Regions from separate parts of the Bacillus safensis genome, predicted to be linked through region 1. Evidence: predicted binding sites of a transcription regulator. Region 1 holds the regulator's gene; each other region holds the start of a gene.
What was found. Region 1 encodes Rex, which represses fermentation and respiration genes when NADH is low (regulators of the CRP and FNR family bind a similar motif). Its sites were predicted from a motif close to TTGTGAAATATTTCACAA; they were not measured.
Positions count from the first base shown of each region.

Region 2: AAYR28_RS17855 (cytochrome ubiquinol oxidase subunit I) is a predicted target of Rex. The motif match lies at 1,216-1,233, and genes of this name have one in related genera.
Region 3: AAYR28_RS01640 (L-lactate dehydrogenase) is a predicted target of Rex. The motif match lies at 1,930-1,947, and genes of this name have one in related genera.

Region 1 is NZ_CP154909.1:579,150-582,432, forward strand. It holds gene AAYR28_RS02870 (ABC-F family ATP-binding cassette domain-containing protein) at 1-237, opposite strand, end outside; gene moaC (cyclic pyranopterin monophosphate synthase MoaC) at 376-867, shown strand; gene AAYR28_RS02880 (redox-sensing transcriptional repressor Rex) at 883-1,536, shown strand; gene AAYR28_RS02885 (twin-arginine translocase TatA/TatE family subunit) at 1,564-1,743, shown strand; gene tatC (twin-arginine translocase subunit TatC) at 1,750-2,508, shown strand; gene AAYR28_RS02895 (NUDIX hydrolase) at 2,547-3,173, opposite strand; gene AAYR28_RS02900 (YdiK family protein) at 3,230-3,283, opposite strand, start outside.
Region 2 is NZ_CP154909.1:3,465,414-3,468,696, reverse strand. It holds gene isdG (heme oxygenase) at 1-982, shown strand, start outside; gene AAYR28_RS17855 (cytochrome ubiquinol oxidase subunit I) at 1,304-2,719, shown strand; gene cydB (cytochrome d ubiquinol oxidase subunit II) at 2,706-3,283, shown strand, end outside.
Region 3 is NZ_CP154909.1:299,515-302,797, forward strand. It holds gene AAYR28_RS01630 (M20 peptidase aminoacylase family protein) at 1-185, opposite strand, end outside; gene AAYR28_RS01635 (YfcC family protein) at 339-1,769, shown strand; gene AAYR28_RS01640 (L-lactate dehydrogenase) at 1,987-2,934, shown strand; gene AAYR28_RS01645 (L-lactate permease) at 2,978-3,283, shown strand, end outside.

The DNA.
Region 1 (3,283 bases):
AGACGTCACATCGGTATGCTGTGCTAAATAGCCGATCGATAGGTCTTTTGGTTTGATGATCTCACCTTGCTCGTAAGACATTTGACCGGCAATGATTTTCAAAAGCGTGGATTTGCCTGCGCCGTTACGACCTACAATGGCAATGCGATCCCTTGCTTTGACTTCCAATTTTATATTCGTTAAAACGGTATCAGCGCCAAACGATTTGGACAGCTGATTCACTTGTAGAATCATCATGTAACTTCACCTCTGCTATAATATGTTAAGTGTAGCTTATCAGCAGTAAACCGGCAAATGTTACATACAATCGCCATATTCAAATGAAAGACAGATAGGAAAAAATAGTGTATCATTTGAGTGAGGGAGCGTTGAAAGATGAGTCAATTTAGCCACTTTAACGAACAGGGAAGAGCAAAGATGGTCGACATTAGTGACAAATCGTCTACAGTGAGAACCGCCGTTGCTGTTTCAAGTGTTCGTATGATAAAAGAAGTGTTTCATAAAATAGAGCAACGTGAAATTGGAAAAGGGGATGTGCTGTCTGTTGCACAGGTTGCTGGCATCATGGCAGCAAAGCAAACATCTACCATCATTCCAATGTGTCATCCGCTTGCACTAAAAGGCGTGGATATCTCCTTTCATTGGGAGGAAGACGGAAATGCGCACATCCTGAACATACAAGTGCAGGTAAAAACAAAAGGAAGTACGGGTGTGGAGATGGAAGCGCTCACTTCTGCTTCAGTATGTGCACTGACCGTTTACGACATGTGCAAAGCGATTGATAAAGGCATGATCATCGGTCCTACCTATCTAATTGAAAAGACAGGCGGGAAAAACGGTGATTTTCACAGAGCATCTGATATTTAAGTTGGAGGACCTTATATGAATATAGATCAGTCAAAAATTCCACAAGCGACAGCCAAACGTTTGCCGCTATACTACCGTTTTTTAAAAAATCTGCATGCATCAGGAAAACAAAGGGTGTCATCAGCAGAGCTTAGTGATGCAGTCAAAGTGGATTCTGCTACCATTCGCCGAGATTTTTCGTACTTTGGTGCACTTGGGAAGAAAGGGTACGGCTATAATGTCGATTATCTCTTGACCTTCTTCAGAAAGACCCTTGACCAAGATGAAATGACCAATGTCATGCTCATCGGTGTCGGGAATTTAGGGACTGCCTTTTTACACTATAATTTCATAAAAAATAATAATACAAAAATTTCAATGGCTTTTGACGTCAATGAGAGTAAAATAGGAAGTGAGATAGGCGGCGTGCCTGTCTATGATTTGGATAAGCTTGAAGAGCATGTTCAAGAGGTAGGAGATATCCCTGTTGCGATTTTGACAGTACCTGCCGTAGCAGCTCAATCCATTACAGATCGTTTGATTGCCCTTGGCATCAAAGGAATCCTTAACTTTACGCCGGCTCGATTGAATGTGCCGGAACACATTCGAATTCATCATATAGATTTGGCGGTTGAACTTCAGTCTCTTGTGTATTTCTTAAAGCATTACTCTGTTACGCAGGAGGACTGACGAAAAGGGGTAAAGGGGGTGGAGCAAATGGGTCCGATCGGTCCTGGGAGTTTGATTCTGATTGCGATTGTAGCGCTCATTATTTTTGGGCCGAAAAAGCTTCCTGAATTAGGAAGAGCAGCAGGAGATACATTACGTGAATTCAAAAATGCCACAAAAGGCTTAGCTGATGATCAGGAAGAAAAAAAGAAAAAAGAAGATCAGTAGAATAGGATGAGCTTCATGAATGTCAAAGATATGCCGCTTATGGAGCATATTGTGGAACTGCGAAAACGTTTAGTGATCATTGCGATGTTTTTTGTCGCCTTTATGGTGGCTGGTTTTTTTCTCGCTAAGCCGGTCATTGTGTATTTACAAAATACCGATGAAGCGGCAACACTTACGCTGAACGCATTTAAGCTTACAGATCCACTGTACGTGTTTATGCAGTTCGCATTTGTCATTGCTTTGGTTTTGACGTGTCCCGTTATTTTATATCAGCTGTGGGCGTTTGTGAGTCCAGGCTTATATGAGAAAGAAAGAAAGGTGACACTTGCTTACATTCCGATTGCACTGCTTTTATTTTTGAGCGGTGTGGCTTTCTCTTATTTTATTTTGTTTCCGTTTGTCGTCGACTTTATGATGCGAATGTCGAATGATTTAAATGTAGAGCAAGTCATTGGGATTCATGAGTATTTTACATTTCTGATGCAGTTAACACTTCCATTTGGCTTTTTGTTTCAGATGCCCGTCGTGTTGATGTTTCTCACAAGACTTGGCATCATCACACCGATGTTTTTATCAAAAATACGGAAGTATGCCTATTTTGTCCTCCTTGTCATTGCCGCACTCATTACACCGCCAGAGCTTGTTTCTCACCTCATGGTCACCTTGCCAATGCTCGTTTTATATGAAGTGAGCATTATCATTTCAAGAGTGACCTACCGCAAAATGCAGCAAACAGAGGAGAAAGAAAGTCATTATGTCTCATAAAAAAGCATCATGATCCAATGAGGATCACGATGCTTTTTCTATTGTGAAAGAAATTGATTGATCGCATGAAAGAGGTGCTCATAATAGGCGTGCTCATGCTGGACAAAATCATGAACACCCACTTCGATGCTTTCTTCACGTCGTTCTTCGTTTGCATCAACTTGAAAGCCCTCGATTCGAATTCTTTCACAAGTTCCTGTCAACAGCTGCTGTGCATCAAGCAGCTTGGCTCTGTACAGACCAGCGACTTCTTCTTTCTGTAGATAAACTTCCATGTACTTTTCTTGATACATATAAAGGTACACATGGCAGAACTCACGGTCGATAAACGGAGGCATATGGATTTCATCCTGTATGACACCTGCAAAGGTGAGGTCCTCAAAATGGATGGAAAGACCAAGCTCTTCTTCTACCTCTCTTAAGCCACCAGAAGGCTGTTCATCTGCGAGAAGATGGCCCGCTGCGGTGATATCAAACAGAGAAGGAAAATCCTTTTTTGCGGGACTTCTTAGCTGAAAATAGAGATATACGGTGCCATGCTCTTTTTTAAGAAGCCAGAAATGAAATGTTTCATGCCAAAGACCTTGGGCGTGGACATCTGAACGAGCGGCAGCTCCAATCGTTTCATGTTGATCATTGAAGATGCGAAGTTTTTCATGTTCCATAAAGATACATCCTCCATAAAAAAACCATTTTCCAACCGCGGAAAATGGTTTTTGATTTATTTTTGCTGCTGTTTTTTGAGTTTGACAGAGAAGGCAAACATTTTAAGCGC
Region 2 (3,283 bases), 810 kb from region 1:
AGCCGCACGTCTTACGTCGATTGAAAGCGGCATGATTTATATTCACGATATACCGCAAAAAGAAATGACAGCACAGGAGATTGCACAGGAAATCGCCGTTCTGATGCAGACGAGAACGGCGATCCCATCGATGACAGTACGTGAGCTGGTCGCACTTGGACGCAGTCCGCATCGTTCGATCTGGAAAAAGAGCTCGAAGACAGATCAGGAAGCGGTAGAGTGGGCGCTTGATGTGACAAATAGCCGCGTGAATGAAAACAGGATGCTGCATACATTGTCAGGCGGAGAAAGGCAAAAGGCGTATATTGCAATGGCACTGGCTCAGAAGACAGAGACGATTATTCTGGATGAGCCTACCACTTACTTAGATATTGCGCACCAGCTTGATTTACTAGAGCTGCTCAAACAGCTGAATGAAACACATGGAATCACCATTTTAATGGTACTTCATGACCTGCAGCAGGCAGCAAAATATTGTGACCGCCTGATTGCGATGAAGCGTGGTCAGGTTTACCAAATAGGGACACCAAAGGAAGTATTAACAGAAAACTTTTTCAAAGAGGTATTTGGGATTCAGGCAGAGGTTCACCTAGATGGAGAGCATCCGCTCATTATCCCAATCGCTTCGATCCAACAACAAAAGGGAGATGAACCAAACATGATCATTGTAAACAACCAGGTTAGAGTAGAAAAAGGCAGTGCAGACCACCTTGTTAAGCGTTTTAACAAGCAGGGACAAGTAGAATTCATGGAAGGATTTTTAGGCATGGAAGTCTGGGTCACGCAGCAGACAACTGATTACGATGAGGTGACCATTCATACCCGCTGGAATCGAAAAGAAGACTTTGTGAACTGGACAAAATCTCAGGCATTTGGAGATGCACACGCTCACGGAAAAGCGAAACCTGAAGGCCTATTAAAAAACAAAATTACGTACTATGAAGTCCAAGTGACAAGACCTGCTTTACAGAAAAAAGCCTAAAAAGAAAAACAGCGCTGCGGCCCACATGCAGCGCTGTTTTTTTGCGATTTTTTATTTTCCGTCACATATTTTTGACAAAGTATTCAAACAACTGACACAATACCATCCAATTTTTAGGTAAAATTTACTTTATTTTTGAAGCGTATGGGTGTAAAGTACAGGTATAAATAACTAACCGAATGAAAATCAAGAGTAAAATTTCACCTAGCGAACCATTTCAAATGGACTTTTATTTGTGAAACATTGAACAAATGGTGAATATTTTGTGAAGTGGTGAGCATGAATCGTTCGGCATGTGAAAGTAAGGGAGGATGTAAGGCTGTGAGTGAGCTGTTTTTAGCAAGATTTCAATTTGCTTCAACGACATTATTTCATTTTATTTTTGTTCCTATGTCAATAGGTTTGGTGTTTATCGTCGCATTGATGCAGACCCTTTATGTCGTCAAGAAAAAAGACATCTATAAAAAGATGGCGAAGTTTTGGGGTCACCTGTTCTTACTTAACTTTGCAGTAGGTGTGGTAACAGGGATTCTGCAGGAATTCCAGTTTGGGATGAACTGGTCAGATTATTCAAGGTTTGTCGGTGATGTCTTTGGTGCACCGCTTGCCATTGAAGCACTTTTGGCCTTTTTCCTTGAATCTACATTTATTGGACTTTGGATATTCGGCTGGGATCGTCTGCCGAAGAAGATTCATTTATTGTGCATTTGGCTTGTTTCCCTTGGTACGATCTTTTCGGCATTTTGGATTTTACTCGCTAACTCATTTATGCAGGAGCCAGTTGGATTTGCCATTAAAAATGGCCGTGCAGAAATGAATGATTTTGGCGCTCTTGTGACGAACCCGCAGCTTTGGGTTGAGTTTCCGCACGTTCTATTTGGTGCACTGGCAACAGGAGCTTTCTTTATTGCAGGAGTTAGTGCCTATAAAATGATCAAAAAACAAGAAATCGCCTTTTTCAAAAAATCATTCCAGATTGCGATGGTCCTCGCTTTAATTTCTGGCTTAGGTGTAGCGTTTTCTGGACATGATCAAGCGAAGCACTTAATGAAATCACAGCCAATGAAGATGGCAGCAAGTGAAGCCCTTTGGAAGGATAGTGGAGATCCAGCAGCTTGGACACTATTTGCCAACATTGACACAAATAAAAAAGAAAACTCTGCGGAGATCAATATTCCGTTTGCTTTAAGTTATTTGGCGTATCAGAAGTTCAGTGGAGATGTTCCAGGCATGCTGACACTTCAAAAAGAATATGAAGCCAAGTTTGGTCCTGGAGACTACATTCCGCCAGTGAAAACAACATTCTGGAGCTTTAGAATCATGGTCGGTGCCGGAATGCTGATGATTTTTGCTAGTATGATTGGCTTATATTTGAGCTTTAGAAAGAAACTAGAAACGAACAAATGGTTTTTACGCTTCATGGTAGGGATGATCGCGTTCCCGTTTATTGCGAACTCAGCCGGCTGGATCATGACTGAAATTGGGCGTCAGCCGTGGACTGTCTTTGGTATGATGACGACAGCTCAATCGATTTCACCGAACGTATCGTATGGCATGCTGTTATTCTCAGTCATTAGCTTTACGGTGATGTATCTGATTCTTGCCATTTTGCTTGCCTACTTATTCATTCGAGAAATTAAAAAAGGTGCACATTCTGAAGAGGATACAGATCAAAAGGATGAAACGGACCTGTCTACAGATCCATTTGATGGAGGCGCATATCATGGTATATCTTAACGAGATTTGGTTTATTCTTGTCGCAGTATTGTTTGTTGGATTTTTCTTCTTAGAAGGATTTGATTTTGGTGTCGGGATGTCCATGCAGCTGCTTGGAAAGGACGCGCACGAGCGCCGAATTTTAATCAATACGATTGGTCCTTTCTGGGATGCGAATGAGGTCTGGCTGATTACAGCTGGCGGCGCTATTTTCGCTGCATTTCCTCACTGGTATGCCACGATGTTCAGCGGATACTATATTCCGTTTGCGGTGCTCCTCTTAGCGCTCATTGGGCGCGGAGTCGCCTTTGAATTCCGAGGGAAGGTTGAGAAAGCCTCTTGGATTAAGGCGTGGGACTGGGTGATCTTCTTTGGCAGTCTGCTTCCGCCGTTTTTGCTCGGTGTGTTATTCACGAGTATTTTACGCGGGATGCCAATTGATCAAGACATGAACATGTACGCTGGATTTACGGACTTTGTGAATCTTTACTCAGTGATCGGCGGGTTAGCTGTGACGGTTCTTTGCCTGCTGCATGGCTTGATTTTTGTCACACTTCGTACAGAGGGTGACTTAAGAGATCGTGC
Region 3 (3,283 bases), 280 kb from region 1:
TCTCCAATTTCACCGATCACCCCTGTACAGTCGTCAAATGTTTGAGTTTTGCAGCCCAATTTTTTCAATATATCTTCAATATAAGCAGTCGTTTCTGTTTCTTCCCAGCTGATTTCTGGATGGGCATGCAAGTGTTCAAAGATGTCTGTCACGGTTTGTTTCATTTCGTTTGTCAAAGTTGTCATGAGAAGCCTCCTTGCTGACAGATAATCTGTCAAAACATTATTTTAGTGAAATAATATTGATCTTAAATATCAACAGTGTTTATAATATAACACATCATTTGATTATTCTGAAAATTAAGTGAAATTCCGATCGGGACAAAGGGGTTTTGACACATGAAAACAGCGACAGTATCAGCACCAGAGAAACAAAAACGAAAACTTCAAATGCCGGATGCGTATGTTCTCTTATTTATGATTGCACTGATTTGTACAATAGCAACGTATTTTGTACCAGCGGGTGAGTTTGACCGAAAGACATCTGGGGAGATCACAACAGCCGTTCCTGGCAGCTATCACCGTATTGATCAATCACCAGTGAGTCCAGTTGGCTTTTTCACAGCGATACAAGAAGGAATGGTAGGGTCCTCTTCTATTATTTTTCTGATTCTATTTACGGGCGGAACCATTGCCATTTTGGAGAAGACAGGTGCTATTAACGGGATGATTCACCATGTCATCAGCCGGTTTCAAACGAAGCAATTATTGTTTATTTGTATTGTTGGGGGATTATTTTCAGTCCTTGGAACGACCGGAATTGTCGTGAATTCTGTCATTGGGTTTATTCCAATCGGCATCATTGTGGCACGATCCTTGAAATGGGATGCTGTAGCAGGAGCCGCTGTCATATACATCGGCTGTTATGCAGGGTTTAACGCAACGATTTTATCTCCATCTCCATTAGGTTTATCACAAACAATTGCAGAGCTGCCGATCTTTTCCGGCATCGGCCTGCGTGTCATTATTTATCTTTGTTTTCTTATTTCTAGTATTGTGTACATCTATTTATATACAAGACGTCTGAAGAATAAAGAAAAGGGAAGCATTCTTGGCGATCAATGGTTTCCTGCTAAGGGGCTTGGCGGAGCCGATGCGGAATCTGTGGACAAGCCTGCATTTACTGGCAGACATAAGCTGATTTTAGCGGTGTGCGGATTGTCACTTGGAGGTTTCTTATATGGCGCACTTCAGCTTGGCTGGACCGATAAGGAAATGGCGGGTGTGTTCATTTTTATGGCTATCGTCGCTGGACTGCTCGGCGGATTAGCTGCCAATGATATTGCGAAAACGTTTATTATCGGGTGCCAAAGCCTTGTATACGGCGCACTTATTGTTGGGATGGCACGCTGTATTTCGGTCATTTTAGAAAACGGGAAGCTGCTTGATACAGTGGTCAATGGCTTGGCGAGTATGCTGACAGGCTTTAGTCCCATCGCTGGTGCGATCGGGATGTATATTGCGAGTGCGCTTCTTCACTTTTTGATTTCATCAGGATCAGGAGAAGCCGTTGTCTTTATCCCAATTCTTGCGCCGCTCGCTGATTTAATGGGCATCACAAGACAGGTCGCTGTAGAAGCGGTAATGCTTGGTGAAGGGGTGGTCAACTGTATCAATCCGACTTCCGGTGTGTTGATGGCTGTGCTTGCTGCAAGTGGTATTCCTTATGTAAAGTGGCTGCGTTTTATGGTGCCGCTTGCCCTCATTTGGTTTGTCATCGGTCTTGTATTTATTTGTATCGGGGTCATGATCAACTGGGGACCTTATTAAATATGTAGGAAGCTGCCGACGAGCGTTTGGCAGCTTTTTTCTTGTGGAAATATGTATGGAGCGGGCGCTTTGAAAGCACAATAAATGTGTTCACAAATTCGCTACATATTTTTTTTGAGCAGCCCCCTTGCAAAAGTTTGTGAAATGTTGCACAATAAGAATGTGAAATACTTCACATAAGAAAAACAGCCTAGTTTTACTCAGGAGGATGAGATAAATGACAAACGAAAAAGTAAACAAAGTAGCCCTTATTGGAGCAGGTTTCGTCGGCAGCAGTTATGCCTTTACATTAATAAATCAAGCAATCACAGATGAATTGGTTGTCATCGATTTGAATCAAGACAAAGCAATGGGTGACGTGATGGATTTAAACCACGGAAAAGCATTTGCGCCGCATCCTGTGAATACATGGTATGGAGATTATGAGGATTGTAAGGATGCAGATATCGTCTGTATCTGTGCTGGTGCAAACCAAAAGCCAGGTGAAACAAGACTTGACCTTGTTGAGAAAAATTTAAATATATTTAAAGGCATTGTAGAAAACGTGATGAAAAGTGGATTCGACGGTATTTTCTTAGTGGCCACAAACCCAGTCGATATTTTGACATATGCGACTTGGAAATTCAGTGGTCTTCCAAAAGAACGAGTGATTGGCAGTGGTACGACGCTTGATACGGCAAGATTTAGATACATGCTCAGTGAGTACTTTGACGCAGCGGCACACAACGTGCATGCGTACATCATTGGCGAGCATGGAGATACAGAGCTTGCTGTTTGGAGTCATGCAAATATTGGAAGTGTGCCGATTACAGAATTAATGAAGAGAAATGATCAATACAAACAAGAAGACTTAGATGAAATCATGGAAAATGTCCGTCATGCCGCTTACCAAATCATTGAGAAAAAAGGCGCCACTTATTACGGTGTAGCAATGAGTTTAGCCCGCATTACAAGAGCGATCCTGCACAATGAAAACAGCATTTTAACTGTCAGCACTTACTTAGATGGAGAGTACGGAGCAGAAGATGTCTACATTGGTGTACCTGCCCTTGTGAATCGAAATGGCGCAACAGAAGTAATGGAGCTTGCATTGAACGACACGGAGAAAGAAAAATTTGCACACAGTGTGAATGTGTTGAAAGAGATTTTGGCTCCTCATTTTTAATCAATCAAAAGCAACCTATCTGAGCAGAAAAGGATGAATCACTATGTGGCAGCAAATATATGATCCGTTTGGTAATGAATTCGTCAGTGCATTGGTGGCAATGCTCCCAATCTTGTTTTTCCTTCTTGCATTAACCGTTTTTAAGCTAAAAGGTGTTTTAGCCGCTTGTTTTACCTTAATCGTCAGTTTTGTAACAGCTGTTTTCTTCTTTCATATGCCAGTTGAAAAAGCATTATCTGCTGTGCTGCTCGGTATATCTAATGGGCTGTGGCCGATTGGATATATCGTCATCATGGCGGTATGGCTCTATAAAATTGCCGTGAAATCTGGTAAGTTCGATGTCATTCGT